2 regions of the Halanaerobium sp. ST460_2HS_T2 genome follow, and region 1 is predicted to be linked to the other one. Evidence: riboswitches for the same ligand, from Rfam matches in the RefSeq annotation. Region 1 holds a riboswitch; the other holds the start of a gene.
What was found. Region 1 has a riboswitch for FMN ahead of DFR80_RS01490 (ECF transporter S component). Riboswitches for the same ligand answer to the same signal wherever they lie in the genome.
Positions count from the first base shown of each region.

Region 2: it holds a riboswitch for FMN, as region 1 does, so the genes downstream of both, ribD (bifunctional diaminohydroxyphosphoribosylaminopyrimidine deaminase/5-amino-6-(5-phosphoribosylamino)uracil reductase RibD) here and DFR80_RS01490 (ECF transporter S component) in region 1, are expected to answer to the same signal.

Region 1 covers NZ_QPJF01000002.1:1,442-13,677, forward strand. The annotation lists gene DFR80_RS01445 (phenylacetate--CoA ligase family protein) at 107-1,447, opposite strand; gene DFR80_RS01450 (peptidylprolyl isomerase) at 1,464-1,988, opposite strand; gene DFR80_RS01455 (ABC transporter substrate-binding protein) at 2,231-3,196, shown strand; tRNA gene DFR80_RS01460 (tRNA-Phe) at 3,281-3,356, opposite strand; tRNA gene DFR80_RS01465 (tRNA-Met) at 3,381-3,457, opposite strand; tRNA gene DFR80_RS01470 (tRNA-Lys) at 3,466-3,541, opposite strand; gene DFR80_RS01475 (LysM peptidoglycan-binding domain-containing protein) at 3,659-4,918, opposite strand; gene trmL (tRNA (uridine(34)/cytosine(34)/5-carboxymethylaminomethyluridine(34)-2'-O)-methyltransferase TrmL) at 4,969-5,460, opposite strand; gene DFR80_RS01485 (MBL fold metallo-hydrolase) at 5,552-6,310, opposite strand; gene DFR80_RS01490 (ECF transporter S component) at 6,371-6,916, opposite strand; FMN riboswitch at 7,003-7,124, opposite strand; gene DFR80_RS01495 (SpoIID/LytB domain-containing protein) at 7,215-9,308, opposite strand; gene DFR80_RS01500 (PhoH family protein) at 9,326-10,636, opposite strand; gene nth (endonuclease III) at 10,789-11,430, opposite strand; gene DFR80_RS01510 (hypothetical protein) at 11,599-12,198, shown strand; gene DFR80_RS01515 (nucleoside kinase) at 12,157-12,236, opposite strand, start outside.
Region 2 covers NZ_QPJF01000018.1:36,886-49,121, forward strand. The annotation lists gene DFR80_RS09680 (phosphomannomutase/phosphoglucomutase) at 1-1,229, opposite strand, end outside; gene DFR80_RS09685 (bifunctional diguanylate cyclase/phosphodiesterase) at 1,337-3,064, opposite strand; gene ribE (6,7-dimethyl-8-ribityllumazine synthase) at 3,270-3,734, opposite strand; gene DFR80_RS09695 (bifunctional 3,4-dihydroxy-2-butanone-4-phosphate synthase/GTP cyclohydrolase II) at 3,789-4,979, opposite strand; gene ribE (riboflavin synthase) at 5,074-5,727, opposite strand; gene ribD (bifunctional diaminohydroxyphosphoribosylaminopyrimidine deaminase/5-amino-6-(5-phosphoribosylamino)uracil reductase RibD) at 5,763-6,917, opposite strand; FMN riboswitch at 7,132-7,248, opposite strand; gene DFR80_RS09710 (hypothetical protein) at 7,303-8,694, opposite strand; gene DFR80_RS09715 (LTA synthase family protein) at 8,815-10,530, opposite strand; gene DFR80_RS09720 (GNAT family N-acetyltransferase) at 10,862-11,332, opposite strand; gene ilvB (biosynthetic-type acetolactate synthase large subunit) at 11,347-12,236, opposite strand, start outside.

The sequences.
Region 1 (12,236 bases):
AATTCATAATGTTTTATGAACTTAAATTCATTATATATTATGAAAATAAATATGTCAAATTTTTGTGAAATTTTAAAATATAGGGTAAAATGCAGCTTGAATAAATTTATTTAAATTCTTTTTTTATCAATTTAAATTTACCGGTAGTACCTGTACCGTCAATATTTTTGACTTTTTTTATCCTGAAATTAACATTTTGTAGGTTTTTACTCTGAAGTATCTTTGTTAATTCTTCTTTTATTTTCACCATTACATCCTCATTTTTTCTTCCCTTTTTAATAACCGCCTTGAAAACAAAGGAAGTTTCACCCGTCTGTATCACCTGATATTTATTCAAACCTCTAATATATAATTCCACAAATATTATTGGATGAATAAACTCTTTTTTTCCAGCTTGATTTTTAAACCATAATATATCCTCCTGGCGTCCGATAATTTCTTTTACCCTGTTAAAAGGCCATCTATCTTCATTTTTCCGTTCATTTACCGATACCAGTAAATCAGACATTCGATATCGTATAAGTGGTTGGGTATAATTATAGAGATTTGTTAGGTAATAGCCTTCTTCCGCAGTTTCAATATAATTAGCATCATCAAAAATATATAAATGATTAAACTCCTCTTTTTTTACTCCGATCACCAGGGACTCCGAAGCAGCATAATGATTAACAAGAGAGGTATTCCAGGTCTTTTTAATAAATTTCCTGGTTTCTGCTGTCAGCGGTTCACCCCCGCAGATTACCACTTCTGGTGATATATCTATTTTGCCAGCTCTCTGCATTTCAGCCAGGACCCTGATCCCGAAAGGATAGCCTGTAAGATTATGAGGGCGGCATTCATTTAACCTTTGGCAATAATCTTCTAAAGGATGATTAATATTAATTATCAGATATTTTTTATAGAAGTATTCTTCCAGGGAATTAATAGGGCTTAAAAAAAGGCTGACCCCGGCATAATGACCATCTGCTGCTCCAATAAAAGCATATCTTTTTCTCTTAAGACCAAAATTAGTAAATAATCTCAGGGAAAGAGCCTTGATAAAATCCCACTCCTTTGAATTATAAAGAAAATATCCAATTCTGCCTGAAGAACCAGAGCTATGAATAACGTGATATTTATTATTTAACTTGCTAACGGGAGAAGGATAATTTTCAAGAAAAGAAGCAATCTTATCACAGCTAATATTTTTATCAGTTACTAATCTTTCATAGTTTTCCATCATTATATTTTTATCAAGAGCAGGAAGATCTGAATGTTTAATCTCTGGCAGGTCTTTTTCCTTAATCCCGTGGGCTGAATAAAAATCACGGTAAAAAGGAGAATTATTATAAGCATAATACAGCAGCTTTCTAAATTTATTCTCTCTCAGTTTTAATATTTCACTTCGACTTTTATTTAAATTTTTATCCAGCTTATATTTATAATACAGGATTCTTGGTATACTCATAATTTTCTCTCCTTAGTTAAAGCTTTTCTGCAGCTTCATATTCTGCACCAAAAGTTTCAACTGCTACTGATTCCATTATCTGATCTTCCCGCGGCATATCTCTGGCTCCAGTTTCTACCTCAGCTATCTGATCAACAATATCCATACCTTCTATAACAACCTCACCAAAAGCAGCGTATTTACCATCCAGATGAGGTGCATTCCTGTGAACTATAAAAAACTGGGAACCAGCAGAATCAGGATGAGCACTCCTAGCCATTGAAATTACTCCTTTTTTGTGGCTCAAGTCATTATCATAGCCATTCTCGGAAAACTCACCTTTAATTGAATAACCAGGGTCTCCCATACCAGTACCATCAGGACAGCCCCCCTGAATCATAAAACCTTTAATTACTCGATGAAACTTAAGGCCATCATAATATCCGGCTTCTACTAATTCTATAAAATTCCTAACAGTATTTGGAGCTATTTCAGGATATAATTCTACCCTGATTTCTTCCCCACTTTCCATTGTTATGGTTATTTCTGGGTTTTTTTCCATTTAAAACACCTCTTATTTATATTTCTAGCCCTTATACCGCTTCTATTATATACAAATTGAACATAAAATTAAAGTTGTTATTTAAATAAAATATTATTAAAAGTTACTAAATAACTCCCCTATAACTTTTCTTCAAGACTCATTCAATCATAAAAATTTCAAAATTGACAAGCAAAAGCAAAAGATTATATAATTAACTTAAATAATTTGAATTTTCTAGTGAGAAGGGAGAAGAGATAGTAATGAAAAAGACTTTATTAACTGTACTATATTTTAGTATTATTTTCTTATTTATTTTAACAAATTTTGCAGGGGCGCAGGAATACAAAATCGGGATTTCTCAGTTTGTTGAACATCCATCCCTGGATTTAGCCAGAGAGGGATTTGTTGATCAACTGGCAGAAGAAGGTTTTGTAGAGGGGGAAAATCTTCAAATCGATTTACAGAATGCTCAGGCAGATTTTTCAACTGCTCAAACTATTGCCCAGAGATTCAACCAGAATAAACTGGATTTAGTACTGGCTATAGCCACCCCCTCAGCTCAGACTGCTGCCAATGTGATATCTGAGACTCCGGTTTTAATTACAGCTGTTACAGATCCTGTGGAGGCAGGTGTAGTCAACAGTATGGAAGCACCTGGTGGAAATGTAACTGGAACTACGGATATGAATCCAGTAGCCAAACAGCTGGAATTAATTAAACAATTTTTACCGGAATTAAATACTCTCGGAATTTTATATAACCCAGGAGAGGTTAATTCTGTTGTCCAGGTTGATTTAGCTAAAGAGAAAGCTAAAGAAATGGGAGTATCTGTCGAGGAAGGAACAGTTAGCAACAGCAGTGAAGTAAGCCTGGCAGTATCCTCTCTGGTTGGAAGTGTTGATGCAATCTATGTTCCAACTGATAATATAATAGTTTCTGCAATGCCAACTGTACTGCAGACAGCATATAATAATCAGATTCCAGTCTTTGCTTCCGAAAACAATTCGGTTGAACAGGGTGCTATTGCGACTCTTGGAATAGACTATTATCAGCTAGGAAGACAGACAGGTTCCATGGCTGCCAGAATTTTAAATGGTGCTGCTCCCGCAGAAATGGCAGTTGAATCTTCTGAAGAATTAAAGCTTTATATTAATCAAAAATCAGCCTCAGAAATTGGCTTAGAAATTCCAGCAGACTTATTAGAATCTGCAGATACTATTTTTTAAGAATAATTGAAGATAATTTTACAAAAAAATAAGTATCCAAAAAAAAGGCCAGGCTATATAGCCTGGCTTTAATATTCTAAAAAATGGTGGTGGGAGACAGAATCGAACTGTCGACACGTGGATTTTCAATCCACTGCTCTACCGACTGAGCTATCCCACCCAATATGTAATTTTAAAATAAAAATGGTTGCGGGGACCGGATTCGAACCGATGGCCTCCAGGTTATGAGCCTGACGAGCTACCAGACTGCTCTACCCCGCGCTATTAAATGGTGAGCCATGGAGGATTCGAACCTCCGACAACCTGATTAAAAGTCAGGTGCTCTGCCAACTGAGCTAATGGCCCATTTCTCTTGCGACGCTTTTTATAATATCAATAATAAATAGAGTTGTCAAGAAAAAAAGCAAAAAAAAAATAAAAAGGCAGGCAATTAAGGCCTGCCCATAGAATTTAATTTTATTTTTATGGTAAATAGTTCTTTGGATTTAAAGGTTCTTCATTTCTCAAAACACCAAAATGAAGATGAGGACCAGTACTTAAACCACTACTTCCTGATAAAGCAATTTGTTGGCCTTTGCTTACCATTGCACCTCTGGCCACTGTCACTCTAGAATTATGACCATAAAGAGTTTCTACTCCATTTCCATGATCAATAATTACTGTATAACCAAAACCATTCATCCAACCACTATGTACAACTTCGCCAGATGCTGCTGCTCTTACACTTGTACCTCTAGGAACTGCAATATCTAAACCATTGTGGAATAATCTTGTCTTCTTAATCGGATGAGTTCTCCAACCAAAATTAGAAGTTATCCGCCCATTTACAGGCCAGATAAAAGCATTTCTACCTAATTTAAAAGGTCCTCTTGTATAATTAGTTATTACAAGCTCATCACCAGCAAAAATTCGATCTCCATTTATATTATTATTTCTACGAATTGTATCTATATCAGTACCATACATTTTAGCTATGGTACTTAGAGCATCTCCTCGCTGAACTTTATATACTATCCGATCAGAAGAAGAATTATTTTTTTTAGTTTTTGTCTCACTTTTACTGCTGTTTGAAGCTTTAAAATCTACTATTGGAAGCACCAGTTCCTGACCTATTTTTATGAAATCTGAATTTAAATTGTTGGCATTCATAATTTCTTCAACAGGCAGATTTCTGCGAGCCGCAATTGTAGAAAGGGTATCTCCCCTGCGGACAGTGTAATAAATTTGTGCTTTTTTAGTTTCTGTATTTGTAGGTTGAGTTTTTGCTTCAGCTGTTAATATATTTTCTCTAGGTATTTTTAAGTCTTGTCCGGGTTTTATTCTAGAAGAACTCATGTTATTAAACTCCATAATTTCTTCTACAGTTACATCTCTTGACCCAGCAATTCCTGACAGAGTATCTCCATTATCTACAACATAAAGCTCATAAGATACTTTCTCAGAAATCATTTTTTTCAGTAATTCAAGGGTTCTACCACCAACAATACCATCAATCTTTAAACTATTATTTTTCTGAAAAGATTTTACTGCATCTTCGGTAGTCTTTCCAAATATACCGTCAGTCGATACATTATAACCAAGGGTTTCTAAATATTTTTGGACTTCAATCACATCTCTACCCCGATCATTTAATCTAACCTGAAAAGCAGAAGCAGCGATAGTTATTGACAAAAGAAAAACTAATAAAATTATTAGTGTAGTTAAATAATTATTTTTTTCCATTTCTCCCCTCCCTTCTTTTTTGCTCTACTATATTTAATTCAAGATAAAACTCAAATTTCCTTTTTATATTTCCCTTTTTTGTTTAAATTTATAAAATTATTCTGTCTCAGGGCTTCATAAATAATAATGGAAACAGAATTCGAAAGATTTAAAGACCTTAAATTATCCTTCATTGGAATTCTAATACATTTATCAAGATTTTTTTCTAGTAACTTTTCCGGCAAACCAGCAGTTTCTTTACCAAATAAAAAATAATCATTTTCCTGATATTCAAAATCAGCATAAGATTTTGCGGCTTTAGTAGTGGCATAAAAAAAGCGCCCATCTTTGTTTACCTCAAAAAAATTATCTAAATTGTCATAATAACTGATATCTAATTTATCCCAGTAATCAAGACCAGCTCTTTTTAAATATTTATCTGATGTTGAAAAACCAAGAGGTCTAACCAGATGCAGTTTAGAATCAGTTACCGCACAGGTGCGAGCAATATTACCAGTGTTTTGTGGAATTTCAGGTTCAACAAGTACTATATTCAAAATCATCACCTAATTAATTTTTTAATTATTATGTTGAGTAAAAGTTATTTCTTCTATAAAACTCATATTGTTATTACTAACTATTAATTACTAGCTATTAAATATTAATAATCAACCCATCATAGGCTGCACTAATATTTTCAGGCAAATAATCATTTAACTTTTTATGATCCAGTCTGTGGGAGATATGAGTTAAATAACCATGTTTTAAATTCAATTTGTCAATTAACTCCACCGCCTGATCAACAGACATATGAGTTGGATGTTTTTCAAATCTCAACGCATCAACAGCAGCATATTCAATACCTTCCAGCAGTTTTAAGGAGCTGTCCGGAATCTTACTGCAGTCAGTTAAATAAGCAAAATTATTAATTCTGTAAGCAAGAATTTTATTATCACCATGATAAATCGGAACAGCTTTAACATTTAAATCCATAAACTTTATTTCTCCCTCTATCTTTTTTAAAATAACCTGGGGTACCCCTCCACCAGGGTTTTCATCTGAAAAAATATAAGGGAAAATCCTTTTAATATGATTTAAGGTTTTATGGTCACCATAAACAGGCATTTCTTTACCCTGAAACCAGTTTAAAGCTCTGATATCATCAAAGCCCATAATATGATCGGCATGAGCATGGGTCATTAAAACTGAATCAACATTTTTGATATTATTATTAATCAACTCCAGCCTCATTTCCGGTGGTGTATCTATTAACAAATTATATTCTTCACTTTTTATATGAACCGAAGTACGCATTCTTTTATTTTTCGGATTATCAGACTGACAGACCTCACAATCACAGGCAATTACAGGTACCCCGTGGGAGGTTCCTGTTCCTAAAAATGTTATCTGCAAAAAAACAACCCCTCTCATAAAAATTTTAACTTAAGAGAGGGGTATTTGTCAAACTATTGACTAATTTATTTGTTTAAGTAATCCCTTATTTCTCAGGAAATTCGCTAGTTTCTTATAAATCAAAACTGTAACAATAGAATTAATAATAGCTTTAGTTAAATTAAATGGTAAAATACCGGGTAACATCATTTTTAAAACCTGTTCTCTGGGAATTCCGTAAAATATTGGATTGAAAATTAAATTGGCAGCTGCCATCACAACTGTCATTGCTATAGAACCAATTACAAGCCCTTTAATTGCTCCTCTTTTATTATGATGTTTCTGATAAAAATATCCGGCTGTCCCTGCAAAAATTCCTGTAGCTAAAAAATGCATAAAAGCACCAAACGGACCTCCTAGACCAGTAAATACAGCCATCAAAATTGATAAGATAAAGGTTGCTCCTAGCGCTGCAGTTGGCCCAAACATAAATGAAATGATTAAAATAGGTATGTCACCTGGTTCATAAATCAAAAATGGTAAAAACATTGGAAAACGAACCAAAAGCATTAAAACTAAAGAAAAAGCTGATAAAACTGCAATCGTTGTAATTCTTTTTGTATCCATTTTTTCTCTCCTTTTTTTAATTTTTTATCTTCATATCTTTACTCAAAAAAAAATTAGCCCTTTAAACAAACAGGGCTAATTAATTATTTAATCTTCTTTATTCCGGACTTTACCGTCGGTACTGGAATTTCACCAGTTCAGCTAAAGCTCGTGGACTATACCACCGGTTTGGAATTGCTATTACGCTCACCAGACCCTGAAGATAATATTTTTTTGTCAGTATTATTATAAACAATATTTGTTTAAAAAGCAAATAATTGTCCCGGAAAGTTTATTATTAGCACTATTATAACATTCTTCAATCAACTTGCTTAATTTCTACTCCCGGGTAAAAATGCTTAATAATCTCTCTATAATCCCAGCCTGCAGCTCCCATTCCAGCCGAAGCTGACTGATCAAGACCCAGATTATGACCCCAGCCTGACCCATAAACATAAAGTTCTTTTAAATAACCGTTCTGATCATAATGACTGTCAAAATAAAAGCGACTGCTTTTTAAACCTCCAAGAACTCTCCTGATTTGAGATACACTATAATTTTTGCTTTCCTGATCACCATAAATACTTAGTGAAGTAATAGTGCCTCCCTGTGCTCTCTGATTAACTTCAATCTTTTTAATTTTATTAAGTTCACTTCTATATTCAATAACTTCTGCTGGTATTCTTAGCTGCCAGCGATAATTACTACTGCCATAATCTTTAGAATAAGATTCAGGTGTATAAAAAAGCCACTGCTGCAGTTTTACTGGTGCCAGAGGGAAATTATAGTCATTACTCTTCATCTGATTTGCCCCTCTTAAATAGGGTAAATCTGCAGACCAGATCTGATCACTTCGTTCTGTAAAACCACCACTGTTACTACTGAAAACAGCTTCTATAACCCGGCCTTCAAAGACAGCACTTTCGCCTTCAGTGGACAGAACAGCCTCTGTAGTCCGCTGGTTTTCACTCATAATTCCTTTATAGGCTGCACAGTGAACACTGGAACAGAGATCATAACCATCACTTCGATGACGCCCAAGATTACTCAGCGTATAGCTTCGAGCAGCAACAGCCTGAGCCTTTAATGATTCAATTGGCCAGCTGGCATAAATTTCTGAGGGCACAACAGAAATTAAATATGGTGTTAATTCAATTTGATTAATTAAAGTAAATTCTGTTCCTTTGCCACTAATAATCATATTACCCCTATACTGTCTGTTACCACTTCCCTGCCAAAAATAACCCTGACCATAACTTATATTATAAACATAAAAAGATGAATTCTCCTGGCTGCTGTAAATCTGATATTCAAGCTTGGAACTACCCAGCTTTACTCTATTCTCTTCAGTCCTGATAAATAATGATCCGGCATCGATTTCAAGTAAATAGTTCTTTTTTGCCTGACCTCTATAAATAATTTTACCATCATAAACAACAGAAAATGGAGCTGAGTATTGAAAAAGAAGATGTTTATTATTTTCCTGAAGTCCAATTCTCAACATCTGTGTTTTTTTCTGATTATTAATTTCTTCCACTTCTCGCCAGGAAGCCTCTAAAGCAAAAGGATTAATCTCTTCTGGTTTATCTTTTTTATCTTCATCTGGCTTTAACTGAGGATATTTGTTCTGATACTGATTTATTTTTTGATAGGCAAGATCTCTAAACCAACCATAAGAAAGAGTTCTCTGCCAGTAATTATATGCTTCAATTTCTTCTCCAGCAAGTTCAAGCATTTCAGCCATATTTTTAAATAAATAAGTCTGACTCCTGTTGGCCTGATAGGCTGCCTGATAATTTTCAAAGGCCTGCTTAAAATTATTCTGATATCTATTCAGCTCTGCACTGAGTAGATATATTTCTGACTGATTTATTTTAAGATTTGTGATTTTCATTAAATATTCTTCTGCTTTTTCAATTTTTTTTAAATCTAAATTGTTTTTTATTAAATAATAATATTTTTGAAAAAGCAAAGACTTCTGATCTATGTCCAGGTTAATTTTATTTTCCAGTATAAAAATTGATGCCAGATTATTATTTATTTCGTAAAAATTAACCGCCAGATCCAAATAGTCCTGACTTTGATTACTTAAAATAGCCAGCTGAAGCAGAGTTCTATTTTCTGCTTGAAGTTTATTCTGATCATTGTAAATAACAGCTAAATTTCTTCTGCTTTCCAGATTAAAAGGATCAAGTTCGATAATCTCCAGGTAATGATTTTCAGCAGACTGGTAATTCCCCTCATAATAAGCTTCCTTTGCTAATTTAAGTAATTCACTAATATTTCTATCTCTGCTATCCTGAGCCATAGTTAAAGATACCTTATCTTTCTCCTGATAAAAATGATCAACTACTGGAATAAATATTCCCAATAATAGAGCAGAGATTATTATTAACCTAAAAACTTTTTTCATTAAATACAACTCCTAGTTTAAAGAAGATCACTTGCAATTTCAGCAAGTTCTGATCTTTCCCCTTCTTTTAACATAACATGACCGGCAATTTTTTGATCATGAAACTTATGAGCCAGATAATTTAAACCATTTTTATGAAAATTTAAATATGGATTATCAATCTGAAATGGGTCACCTGTAAAAATTAGTTTGGATCCCTCTCCGGCTCTGGTTACAATAGTTTTAACTTCATGCAGTGATAAATTTTGAGCCTCATCAATTACTATAAACTGGTCAGGTACTGATCGACCTCTAATGTAAGTTAGCGCCTCAATTTGAATTAAATCTTTGTCCAATAATTTTTGATAAGCAAATCGAGCATCCTTATTACGGTGAACTATAAAATCTAAATTATCAAAAATAGGCTGCATCCAGGGCCCCATTTTTTCCTCAACATCCCCCGGCAAAAACCCAAGTTCCTTACCCATCGGCTGAATCGGTCTGGCTACCAACAATTTAGAAAAAGCCTGTTCGTCCACAACTTTTGAAAGTCCGGTTGCTATAGCCAATAATGTTTTTCCAGTACCAGCCTTACCCGACAGAGTCACCAGCTTAATTTGATCATCAAGCAGCAGTTCAAAAGCCAGCTGCTGTTCTCTATTTCTGGCTCTTATTTTTGCAGGCTGACTCTTATTATAGCGAAGAGTAACCAAATTTTCACCATCAAATCTGGCAAGAGCAGTGTTTTTATTCCTATCATCAGCTGTTAGCTGCACAAATTCATTTGGATAAAGCGAATCATTAAGCTGATTTAATTCGGATGGAGAAATTTTTTCCTCCTGAAAAAACTTATCAATCAAAGAGGAACTACAGTTAATTTCTTTAAATCCAGAATAGATTTCTTCTTCTTTCAGTTTGGTAGAACTATGCTCCTCTGCTTTTACCCCATAAGCATCACAGATTAAACGCAAATTAATATCATCAGAAACCATTACTACCTTTTTTTCTGAATTTTCCTCTTGCAAATGGATAGCTGTCGAAATAATTCTATTGTCCATTTTGCTGGAACTTAAACCTTCTGGCAGTTCAAGGCCCCCGTTAATTACTATTTTAACAGTTCCTCCAGAATCCAGCTCTACACCATCATGTAAGTTGCCTCTGCTTCTCAATTCCTCCAAAATTCTTGAACTTTCACGTGCATTGAAACCTAAATCTGAACTTTTAGTCTTTAAATTATCAATTTCCTCTAAAACAGCCAGTGGTATAATAACATCATTATCCTCAAAACTATAAATAGCACGAGGGTCATTTAAAAGTACATTTGTGTCCAGAACAAATATTTTTTTCATTTTTGTTTCCCCCTCCAGTTTCTATTTTTTTTACTGAGCTACTGATTTTAATTTTAAAATCTGTTACCAGGGTGTTAAACCATTGTCCTGTTCATATTTGCTAGTCTTTTTAGAATTTTATCATCTCCCTTTAATTTAAGTTAAAGATGAAACTAATTATTATAATAAGAACAGATTCCAGAAGCAAAACAGTTTTCACAATCCGGATTTTGAGCTTTACAAACAGCACGACCGTGATCAATTAGCCAGTGATGAAAATCAATCCAGTATTTTTTAGGAATTAAATCTGTTAATTCTTCTTCTGTACGTTTAACATTTTCCCCACTGCTTAAACCAAGCCGGGCAGAAACTCTAAAAACATGTGTATCAACGGGAAACGCAGCTTTAAAAAAGGCATTTGCCAGAACTACATTCGCTGTTTTACGTCCAACCCCACTTAATTGCATGAGTTCTTTTCGCGTTTTGGGAACTTCTCCTTCGAAATCATTAAGTAAAATTTTACAGGTTTTTAAAATATATTTCGCCTTATTTCTAAAAAGTCCAATACTGTTTATTTTATTTTCTAATTCCTTCTGACTTAGCTGCAGCATAGATCCAGGTGTATTGTATTTTTCAAAAAGATCTTCAGTAACTTTATTGACCTGAATATCTGTTGTCTGAGCTGATAGAATCGTTGCAATTAGAAGTTCAAATGGAGTGCTAAAATTTAAAGCTGTACCTGGTTCCGGATAGTGCTTTGAGAATAACTCAATCAGCTTTTCTACTTTTTCTTCTTTATTTAATTTTTCAGTCAATTTATTACCTCCTACAATAATATTGCTTAATACTATTTTACTTCATTCAGTCTAAAAAATAAAGTTAAATTAAGAAATATTACTAATAAAAACTACTATCTGGACATTATTTTAAAAAAATGATAGTATAATTAAAGATAGAATATAATAATTTGAGGTGTTATAAAAATGAAATATAATTTTGGCATAGATATCGATGGAGTTCTGACTGATGAAGGACCCGATCATAACAGCATCTGGCAGCAAAAAATGAATGAATTTTTTGATCGGGAAATCACTTTAAAGGAATATACCTATGATCTTCGCGAAGCTTTTGCAATCAATGATCAGGAATTAAATGAATTTATTCAGGAAAAAATTGAAGAGATTTATATTAACGTAAAAGCTGTCGCCAGAGCAAGAGAAATACTTAAAGAGCTTTATGTCAAAGGACATCGGCTAATTTTAATAACAGCCAGAAGTGAGGAACACCGTTCTATAACAGAAAGCTGGTTAAAAGAAAACAATATCCCTTATCACGAACTACACCATGAGGACCAAAAAGCACCTCTGGCTGTAGAAAAAGATATCTCTCTATTTATAGATGACAAAAAAGAAAATGCTCTGGAAATTGCAGCCAGAAATATCCCGGTAATTCTAGTCAGTAAATATCATAATCATGATTTTGAAGGTAATGAACAGATAACAAAGGTTAAAGACTGGGATGAAATAAAAGCTAATCTTGATTTATTCTTCTCTAAAAACACTCATACCGGTAAACTCTCTTAAAATCGAAGTAAAAGGAACCTCATTATCAGGTATAGCTT
Region 2 (12,236 bases), on a different contig from region 1:
TCTTTAATTTCTGCTTCACTAAGCTCTGAAATAAGATCCCCGATCTTTCTGCTTTCTTCCGCTTTTAAATTAGCCATTTTAATCAGAACTTTTGCTACCAGATAGGCACCATCATCAAGAAAATAATTTTCTTTAAAAGCTGCATGACCGGAAGTTTCTATAGCAAGTGGTGCCTTAATACCTTCACTTTCCAGCCTTTTGGCTTCATTAATCACATTTTTATATCCCCTCTTAAAGCGGTGGTGAACTCCTCCCAGCTTATTTTCAATAAAATCTTTAAGACCAACTGAAGTTACAGAGTCGGTAACAATAGTTGCACCTGGATTTTTTTCTAAAACTATAGCTGCAGCCAGTGCTATTAATTTATTCCGGTTGATTTCCTGACCACTGCTGTCTACTACCGCTGCTCTATCAACATCAGTATCAAAAATAATTCCTAAATCAGCTTCATTTGCAAGCACAGTCTGCTGAATTGAATGCATTGCCTCTTTATCTTCAGGATTAGGCGCATGATTAGGAAAATTACCATCAGGTTCCAAAAATTTACTACCTTCAGTATCCGCACCCAGACTTTTAAGAATTTTGTCAGTAAAAAATCCACCCGAACCATTTCCTGCATCCACTACAATTTTAAAATCAGCAAGGGGTTGTTTTTGGTCAACCTTCGGGCTTAGATTTTTGCGAATAATACTTTTTATATGTTCAGCATAATCAGATATTAAATCAATTTCATTTATTTCTTCAGGATTTGTAGCTTTACTGTTTAAAAATTCACTTTCTCTCTCAGCTGCCAGGTTAAGAATTTCAATAACATTTTCTTTTTCCAACCCTCCCTTACGAGTAAAAAACTTAAATCCATTTTTATCATAGGGCAAATGGCTGGCTGTAATCATTATTGCTCCATCATACTGATGACCTTCTAATAAAGTTGACATAAACATTGCAGGAGTAGAAGCCAAACCGGTACTATAAACTCTGGCTCCCGCCAATTCCATCCCACAGGCAAGAGCATCTTTAAGCTTTTCGGCACTCAACCTGGAGTCATGACCGATTGCTACTTTAAGCTTCTGCTGTTTTTGATCTAAATTATCTTTAAGCCAGCTGACAAAAGAAAATCCTATTCCCACTGCCACCTCTGCAGTTAAATTAGCTTCTTCATTTTCGGTCGCAATTGCCTTACCTCTTACATCAGTACCACTAAGTAATTTTTTCCAGTTAATATTTGACATTATAATCACTCCAGTTTAATTTTTTTTCTTTTCTTGATTGTCAGATCAACTTATTTGTTAACTACCTATCTGCTCTTAAAAAGTCTGCAAAAGAGAAAAATTAACGATCAAAAAGTTCGCGATATCTGATATTCACTCAAGGGTCTATTTAAAAGGAAACCCTGTAAATAATCACAATTATGGTCTTCTAAATAATGAAGTTGTTCTACAGTTTCCACACCTTCCGCAATAACCCTGATTCCCCACTGATGAGCCATCTCAATTATTGGAGGGACCATCATCTTCTCACTTTCCTGGGTTTGAGAAATTAAATCGATAAATACCTTGTCAATCTTTAAAATATCAAGTGGAATATGCTGCAAATAACTCAAAGAAGCATAGCCAGTTCCAAAATCATCCATTGCAATACTAATTCCCAGTTCTTTTAATTTATATAAAACATCAATTACATATTCCTGATCAGAAATAAAAAGTGATTCGGTTATTTCAAATTCAAGTTTAAATCCTTCAATTTTTTCCTGACTTATAATTTCTGTAATCTGCTCGATAAAATGAGGATCTGTTAGCTGAACAACAGAAATATTGATTGAGAGAACCGGTTCATCTTTAAATCTACCATTGAGAGATCTAAATTTATTAATGGAAGTTTTTATGACCCATTCTCCAATCTCTTTAATCAAACCTGTTTTTTCGGCAATCGGAATAAAACGTCCTGGACTAATTGTCCCCTGTTCTGGAGAATGCCATCTGATTAATGTTTCAAAACCTCTCAACTTTTCTCCATCGATTTGATACTGAGGTTGAAATAATAAATGAAATTCTTCATCTTTAATTGCTTTTTTAAGAGAATCTTCCATCTGTACTCCGGCTACAACGTCTTTTTCCATATTTCTGGCAAAAAACTCGATTTCTTTATCAATACTAGTTTTAGCCTTATAGATAGCTATATCAGCACTTCTAATAATTTCTTTACTGTTTTTGCCATCTTTAGGATAAGATGAAACACCAAAATTACTGTTTAAAGTAATTTCTCTACCTTCACATCTGTATGGTCTTTCAAGTTCTCTTTTTATTTTTCTAATATATCTTTTTAAATTTTTTTCGGACAATTCTCGCTGAACAATTACAGCAAATTCGTCTCCACCCAGTCGAGCTGGAAGATCATTTTCATCCAGACACTTTTGAAGTCTAAAAGCTATTTCCTGTAAAATATAATCTCCAGTTTCATAACCCCAGGAATCATTAATTTTTTTAAAGTTTTTAAAATCCACAAATATTAATTTATAATTAATTTTTTCAGTTTCTGACATAGAAGAAAGATAGTCAAGTCTTTCAATTAGCATTTCTCTATTAGCTATTTCTGTTAAATTATCATAATAAGCCATATATTGCAGCTTTTTCTTTTCTTTTTTTAACTGGTTGACTCTTAAATTTATTTCCTGCTGATAATCAAAAATCAAATACATAATAATCAGGATTGTCAAATACCCGATCAGAGCTGGTAAAAGAAAGATTGATTTTTTAATAATCATTACTGTGGCAAAGGAAAAAACAGAAAAAACATTTAAAATCAGTGCAGAAATAAAACCTCCCGCAGCAAAATTAAAGGTTAAATAAAGTAATATAATTATTTGTAGCTGGACAATTATTCCCCGCAGTGTATCTGCAGAAAGTGCAAAATTGTTTAAATTTATAGAATTACTGAGTATTAAAAAAATTGCAAAGAAAATATATAAAACATTTAAAATGATTAGGAGTTTATCATTTATATAATTATTGATTTTTATCTCTTTGATTTCATCTTTTAAAAAACTCCACAAAGATCTTTTTGTCATCTTCTAACCTACCTTTATTATTAATATTATACATGTTATAGTATATCGAATCCTGCTCTTTAAATCAATAAAAATTAATCATAAAATTTTTCCAATAAAAAAATCCCCTTTAGAAAAATATTACAACTAAATTCTAAAGAGGATAAAACTAAAAATATTATATTACAAACTTTTTCAGTCTATAAATTTAACAAATTACAGGATATTAATCAATTTCCTTAAATAAATTAACCATTTCGATCAAAGAAACTGCTGCATCATAACCTTTATTGCCGGCTTTCGTACCTGCTCGAGAAATCGCCTGCTCAATTGTATCTGTTGTCAGCACACCAAAAATCACCGGTTTTTCTGTATCCAGTCCCGCCTTAGCAACTCCTTTTGCAACCTCTGCTGCTACATAATCAAAATGAGGAGTTTCACCTCTAATAACTGCTCCCAGTGCAATTACCCCGTCATAATCTTTTCGGGCAGCTAACTTCTTTGCAGTCAGAGGGATTTCAAATGCTCCTGGAACCCAGGCTACATCAATATGATTTTCATCAATTCCATGTCTTTTTAAAGCATCAACTGCCCCTTCAAGCAATTTACCGGAAATAAATTCATTAAATCTGCCAACAACAATTGCTGTTTTCATTCCCTGCGCATTTAATTTTCCTTCAAATTTTTTCATATTTTATCATTCTCCTTTTGTGAATAGTTTCTTCTAAATTGGTAAAATAATTACCTATAAATCCAGAAGGTGACCCATCTTATCTTTTTTTACCTTAAGATAAAACTCGTTTTCTTGGTTAGGATCAATTTCTAATGGTACTCTCTCAGTTACTTTGAGACCATAACCTTCAAGCCCCACAATTTTAGTTGGATTATTTGTCAGCAGACGGATAGTTGAAAGTCCCAGTTCAGAAAGAATCTGAGCTCCGATACCATAATCTCTTAAATCCGGGTCAAAGCCGAGAGCCACATTGGCTTCTACAGTATCCATCCCCTGATCTTGAAGTTGATAGGCTTTAATTTTATTGGCAAGTCCAATACCGCGTCCTTCCTGCCTCATATATAATACAACTCCTCTACCTTCCGTTTCAATTAACTTTAAGGCTGCTGCCAGCTGTTCACCACAGTCGCACCTTCTGGAAGCAAAGATATCTCCTGTAATACACTGAGAATGTACTCGAACCAGAACATTTTTTTTATTTCTTATATCACCTTTAATAATTGCAATATGCTCTTTATCATCAACTCTGGTAGTAAATACTTTGATTCTGAATTCACCAAAGTCTGTGGGCAGTTTGGCTTCAGCGGCCATTTCAATTAGCTTATCTTTTTCTTTTCTATATTTAATTAAGTCTTCAATGGAAATTAACTTTAAATTATGTTTTTTAGCAAATTTCTTTAGATAAGGCAGACGCCCCATCTCTCCATCTTCCTTGATAATCTCACAGATTACACCTGCAGGCTTTAACCCTGCCAGTCTGGCCAGATCAACTGCTGCTTCAGTGTGACCGGCTCTTCTTAAAACTCCGCCTTTTTTAGCAATTAAGGGGAACACATGGCCCGGACGCATAAAATCATCTGCTTTTACACTGGATCTGACAAGCTGCTGAATTGTATGGGCTCTTTCCTGAGGTGAAATGCCTGTTGTAACATCTTTATGATCAACAGAAACTGTAAAAGCAGTACCGTGTGTTTCGGTATTATTTTCTACCATCATTGGTAAACCAAGGCTATCAACTGTCTCTTTTTCCAATGGAGTACAGACTAAGCCCCTGGCTTCTTTGATCATAAAATTAATGGCCTCTTTATCAACTTTCTCTGCTGCCATTAATAAATCACCCTCATTTTCTCGGTCTTCATCGTCAACTACCACTACCATTTTACCAGCCTTAATATCTTCTACTGCAGCCTCTATTTTATCCATTTCAATTCTCCTTTCGGACAAATATTTGCTTTTATTATTTCTATGCTTTTACTATTTCTATAAAGATTAATTGTTTTATTGATAATTTTAAAAATTAGAAAAAACCATTTTCAGCTAAGAATTCTGCTGATATTTTTGACTTTTCATCTTTTTGATTGCTGATATTTCCAAGCAATTTATAAACATATTTTCCCAGCATATCTGTTTCAATATTGACACTGTCACCTGGATCCAGCTGAGAGAGATTTGTCTGAGACCAACTTTCCGGGATTAGCGAAATTTTTAAAATACCACTTTTGATCTCCATCACTGTCAGACTGACTCCATTTATAGCCACAGAACCTTTATCTACAATAAATTTTTCAAGCTGCTCATTAACTTGCAGATTGATAATTTTTGCATTAGCTTCACTTTTTATTGATCTGACAGCAGCAGTACTGTCGACATGACCGGTAACAAAATGACCACCAATAAAGTCATCCGGTTTTAAAGATTGTTCTAAATTTACAGCTTCAGACTGTTTTAAATCACCTAAATTAGTAGCCTTAAGAGTCTCCGGCATAACATCCGCTCTAAAATAATCCTGACCAAAATCAACAACTGTCAGGCAGACACCATTAACAGCAATGCTATCCCCTTTTTTAATATTATTTAAAACTTTATCTGCCTTAATTTCCAGCTGATAGCTGCCACTGCCTTTAAATCTGCGCAAAAAATATCCTTTTTCCTGAATGATTCCAGTAAACAATAGTTACACCTCCCGTTAAATGAGATTAACCATAATTAGTTTTCCTTCTGATCGTGCATCTTTTCGGCTATAAATAATAGATTATCTCCCAAATTTTTCTGTTCAATTATCTTAAGCTCTACTGCATCTGCCATCATTTTTGGGCCACTGCCCCAAAAGGCAGCAATTCCATCACTGCCTCCATAAATTTTGGGAGCAATAAAATAATAAAATTTATCCACCAGCTTTTCTTTTAGAAAAGTATGACTCAATCTGGCTCCTCCTTCAACTAAAATACTGCTAATATTATGGTCATGCAGAGTTTGCAAGAGATCTTTGAGTCTAAAATAATTATCAGCTCCGGTTTTAAAACTCATTACCTGGACTTTCTCTTTTTGGGCTAAAATTTCTTTTTTTTCAAGAGCCTCGACAGCTCTGGCAGGAGGAAAATTTTCGGCACAGATAATTAAAGTATCTGCTCTAGATTTCTGGTTGATAACTCGGGCATCCATTGGAATATCAAGCATTGGATCCAGGATTATTCTAAGTGGATCAATTCCATTCTTTGCCTCCAGTCTGGCAGTTAAAGAAGGATTATCAGCCAGAACTGTCCCAATTCCAACCATAATTGCATCGACTCGATGCCTTAGTCGGTGACCTTCCAGTCTGGCTCTGGAATTAGTGATCCATTTGGAATCTCCAGTACTGCTTGCTATATAACCATCAAGAGTCTGAGCTTTTTTTAAATAAACAAAAGGATAGTCACTTTGAATATATTTCAAAAAACTTTCATTTAGTCTTTGAGCTTTCTCTTCTAATAGTCCTACTTCAACTTTAATTCCTGCTTCTCTTAACATTTTTATTCCTCTACCAGCAACTTCAGGATTGGGATCAATCATGGCAATTACAGCCCTTTTTATCCCTGAATCAATAAGCTTTTGAGCACAGGGAGGTGTTTTACCGTAATGACTGCAGGGTTCCAGAGTGACATAGATATCTGCTCCGGCTGCTGCACCTCCTGCAGCTTGAAGTGCATAAACTTCAGCATGAGGACCACCATATTTATGATGAAAACCCTCACCAATAATTTCTCCATTTTTAACCACAACAGCACCTACCATAGGATTGGGCGAAGTGCTACCCTCTCCCTGCCGGGCAAGATTTAAAGCTCTTGCCATGTATTTTTGATCATCAATCGAAAAATCTTGCATTTTATACCTCCAGTCTTCTAAAATTTTTTCATTTCAGTAGTTATTATTAATCTTTTCTTTCTAATAAACATCCTTTAAAAAAGAAAAAGTCCCTCCAGTACTGGAAGGACTTAATAATCAAAAATACCTAAACTAAATTTATCAAAATATAATTTTGCCCACTAATGAACAAATTTGCCCATTATTAAACAAAATAAATTAGATTAATAAATTTATAATCTAACTCCCTTCCAGACTTTACTGTCGGTTCTGCATTTCATCAGATCAATCCCAAATGGACTTGTGGACTTTTACCACCGGTAGGGAATTTCACCCATCCTCGTTAGTTATATTCAATTTTCTATTTATATTTTAGCATTTTAAAGTTGAGTTGTAAAGTTAAACTTTATTCAAACTTCAAATTATCCAGGCTTCCCCAGCTTTCAATATAATAATAACCTTCATCATCCTGTTTAAAACTATCTCCATATAAAAGTTGGGCAAAAAGCAGTAACTGTTCTACAGATTGATTTTTGGACTTGAATTTAAGCAGCGAATTACTAATATATGGAATTTCATTATTCAAATTAAATTCAGCATTTAAATCGGCATCAATTAAATTTGATTTTAAGTTTAATTGACTTTTACCCTGAGGATGACTGTAATTCTGTTGATAATTCAGGGAATCAATATTGAGCTGAAATTGTTTGTTCTGAGCTAAAATACCAAAACTGCTTTCATTAACTCTTTGACTTAAATTTTCCTGCAGACCCAGCTTAAAATCACTCAAATCAAAATCCAGATCAAATTTCTGGAACTGATAACTGCTGTTTTTAGAGTTTAAATACATTTCAAAATCAGAATCTAGATTTAGCTCCGTAAACGAAAATTTATTAAAAAAATCATTTTTAGAAATATTTAAAAACTCGCCATTTAGAGCAAGACTATAATTGCTTTTTAATTCCTGGAGGACAATTTTTTCTGCTTTATCACTGTAAATAACAATTTCCTCAAAATCAGCTGCTGTTTTATTTGAAGTATCTTCTGCTCTTTGATTTTTACTGTCTTCTGCCTTGGTTTCAAGATTGGTGGCACCAGTATCATTTAGTCTTCTTTCGATAACAGTCTCAAAATTAAGCTCATAATCAATAAACTCATTTTTAAGCATAAAATCATTTATCAGCAGCCTATTGTTCTGACTCTGATAATCTGCTGCAAAAGCAAAATTGTTAAAAGTAGAAATTTGTTCCCAGTTGTTTTTATCAATTCCATAACTACGATAAAAAGGATAATCATAATTTAATTCTTCACTTAAAACTGTCAACTTATGATCATTTTTTATAAGTTCCAGCGGTTTTTTTAAATCTTCAGAGTTAAACCCCCCCTGATAGCTGAGTTCAGTATTAAAAAAGTCAAAGTGGTTATTCCGCTGTAGGTCATAAAAACTAAACTTATCTATGTCAGCTTTAATATCTTTTTTTGTCAAAAATTCTCTTTCTTTTATATAATTAAATATTTGCTGCCAGCTAAATTCTATTTTTGCTCCGTTAATTTCATAGCTTTGCTCATTATTTTTTAATAAACTCAGAGTATCAATATCCACCCTTCTTAAAAGAGGATTAGATTTAATACTTAAGTAGCGGAGCTGATAGTTATTTTCTGCAGCAATCTCTTCAATCTCATTCTCCAAATCACTGGTCAGTCTGTGACCTAAAAAATAATTTAAAGAAAATACTCCTGCCGCAATTAAAAGTAGTAATAAAAGATAAACCGAGGCCTTTTTCAGGAATTTTTTCATATTTTGCCCCTTTCTTTAAATTCTTATAATATTTTTACGAAAATTCTATTAATATTATAACATAAACTTAAGTAAATAAAAATCTCCTCAGACATTAATTTGCAGCTAAGGAGTTTTATATTATTCACTTAAAAATCTATTCATTACTTCCTGCATATAATTAATTGTATTATTCAAACGCTCTTTTTCCTTCTCTGGAAGCTCAACATTTAAATCACCTGTGCTTTTTTTATAGGAAATTTTTTCAAACTCACTTTCTTCTTCTGGACCAGCTGGAACTCTAATAAAAAGCTGATCTTTATAAATGATCTGAGGTATCTCATGTAAAAAAAACAGCGGATTTTCAATTTCTTTTAAAAGAGATACTCCTAAAAAACCTTCTGGTTTTTCCTGATAACCCATGATGTCAAGAATTGTAGGTGCAATATCAGTATGAGTGCCGCTTTTTTTGATTACTTCTGGTTCAATATCCTGATGGTAAATAAAAAGTGGTATCTGCTCAGGTTCTTTAATGTTTCTGTTGTTTGCAAAATTGTCACCAGATTTATACTCCTCTCGATTAATGTCAGCTATATGATCAGAATAAATAACAAAGAGGGTGTCCTCCATCATTGAATTTGCTTTAATTTTTTTAAAAAACATCTCCAGTGAATGATCAACAAAATGCATGGAATTAAAATAATCTCTGACTATTGTGGTTTCAATATCTGAGAACTCTTTTACTTTATATTCTTCTGGATAAAAAGTAAAGGGGGTATGACTGGTCACCGTAATAAAAACTGATAAAAATGGTTCTTTTGCCTGGTCTAGATAATCAATTGACTGGTCAAAAAGATCATAATCATTAATTCCTAAATAGGTATCTTCACCAATGACAGCCTCACTAACAGAAAAATCTTCTCGACTGTAAAAACGGTCAAAACCCATTTCTAAATATCCCTTATCCCGGTAGAAAAAACCTTCTTTATTCCCGTGAAAAGCATAGGTGTTATAACCATCCTGCCGAAGAACATTAACTATCGTATTAAATTCACGCATGTCATTACTTCTAAAAGTATAATTTCTATTAATTGGGTAAAGTGAGGTAAAAAAAGAAAATTCGGCATCAAAACTTCCATTAATATGATGTGCATAAATATCAGAAAAATATTTAGACTTATCTTTTAACTTATTTAAAAAGGGAGTTACTTCCTGACCATTGTATTTATAATCAATAAGTTTAGCGTCCAGTGATTCCAGCTGAATAATAATTACATTTTTAATATTATCCAGCTCTGCTTCACTGCTTAATTCCTTTTCTGTTTCCACTTTTCTCAGATCAATTTCCAGATCTTTATTAGAGATTTCTCTGGACCGCTGACTCTTATGTTTCAGTTCCTGATATTCTGCCAGATAAAGAGGAATAATTCCATAGACATTAACAAAAGCAGGCGTACTGTGATTAAAAAGTTCCATTAAACTGTCAGCTGGAAATAAACTATAGCTGTAGATAAGCTGAGTAAAAAAAAGTATTATTATTAAAAGTACTAAAATAAAATTATTCTTTAGTAAATTTTTTCTGCTAAATTCTGATTTTTTTAAAATTGGAGTTTCGGCTTTTGATTTTACAGTTAAATATATTAAAATTGGGATATCAAAGATAAAAAAAGGATCAAGCTTCCAATTAATTAAATGTCTGGTCAATACTCTAAATGGTCTAATACCCTGTCCCATTATCATATCAGTCAGACTCAGATAATTACCAAAATAACGATTATAATATAAATTAGCTATAAATAGAAAAGAAAAAATAAGATAAGTGACAAGTGTTATAATTTTTCTTCTTTTATTTTTCAATATAATACCAGAAAGCAAGATGAAAGCCATAAAAATAATCAGATTTTTTAAAAGTAATATTTTTAGAGACGGCACATTAAAAATATACCAGTTAAAATAGTTATATTTTATTAAAAAACCAATTAAGAGAAAAATAAAAAATAATTTGTCCCTTTTTCGAAACTTGAGACTGCTGAACATTTTAGTCCCTCCTTAAGAAAAAAACTTCCCCTGATATTTAATTATAACAGAGAAAGTTTTGCAGAATTCCTAGCTAACTATATCTTAAACTATTTATTGATAATTATCAATAAATAGTTTTTTAAATCCTGGGAAGAGACATCTCTACAGTTTATTTTAACATACCCCGATAAATACTCTTTCCACTACCTTTAATAACCTGAGCCGAACATGTTTTTTGGTAATAATCTACTGGTCCGGCATCTCCAATCACTGCATAGGCATAGCCATCTTCTTTTAAGGCTTCCATAGATTTCAATAAAAGTGAAGTTCCAATTCCTTTTTTACGGGCTTTTTCGCCAACTCCTGTTGGACCAAAAAAACCTTTTGCACTGGTGTCGTAACAGGCAAATCCGAGAAGCTCCCCTTCTTTAACCGCAATAAATATTTTTGCAGGACTGGCTGACATTGCAATATCAGCCTCAGAAACCCAAGTCTCTGAAAAGTTTTCTCTAATCCAGCTTAAAATATAGTTTTTTTCAGGTGGAATAGCTCTTCTTATTACAACCTCATCATCTTTTAAAGATTTTAGCGGATTTTCTAAAGCTTCTAAATCATATAATTTAACCAACATATCTGACATAAAAATTTATCCTCCTATTTGTTGTTATTATCTTTGCGCAAAATCATTTCTTCAAGACTACCACCGGCCGAAACCATGGGAAAGACATTCTCCTCTTCCTCAATCATAAAGTTGAGAATATAACTCTCATTTGCCTTAATGGCATTTTTTAATGCATTTTTAATTTGACTGCGTTCAGTTACTGTTTCTCCTTTAATTCCATATCCTTTTGCTACCTGAATAAAATCTGGTATCATTTCCGGACAATCCTGACCAGGAGCAGAACAATGGGGTGGACAGTTCTCCTGACGTCGGAGACAGGTTGCAGAATATCGCTTATCGTAAAATAATTCCTGCCACTGACGCACCATTCCCAGATACTGATTATTAAAAAGTATAATTTTAACTGCTACTCTATTTTTAGCAGCAGTTGCCAGTTCCTGAATATTCATCTGAAAACTGCCATCACCAACCAGGGCAAAAACATCCCGATCGGGATTGGCCAGTTTGGCACCGATTGCTGCCGGAAAACCATATCCCATTGTTCCCAGACCTCCAGAACTAATAAAAGTTCTGGGTTTAGAATATTTATAATATTGAGCAGCCCACATCTGATGTTGGCCTACTCCCGCCGTTATAATAGCATTTCCCTCTGTTAGCTGATATAAAGTTTCTATTATCTCTGAGGGAAGTAATTTCTCTGCCTTTTTTGGATCAGCCGGCTGATCAATTTTTCTCCATTCTTCAATTTCTTTAAGCCATCCCGGTCTTTTTACTTCCCTGATCCGGGGGAGAAGTTCTTCCAATGCCATTTTAACATCAGCTGTAATTGGAACTTTAGTTTTAACAATTTTAGCAATTTCTGCTGGATCAATATCAATATGAATAACATCTGCATTAACGGCAAAATCTTCTAATTTGCCAG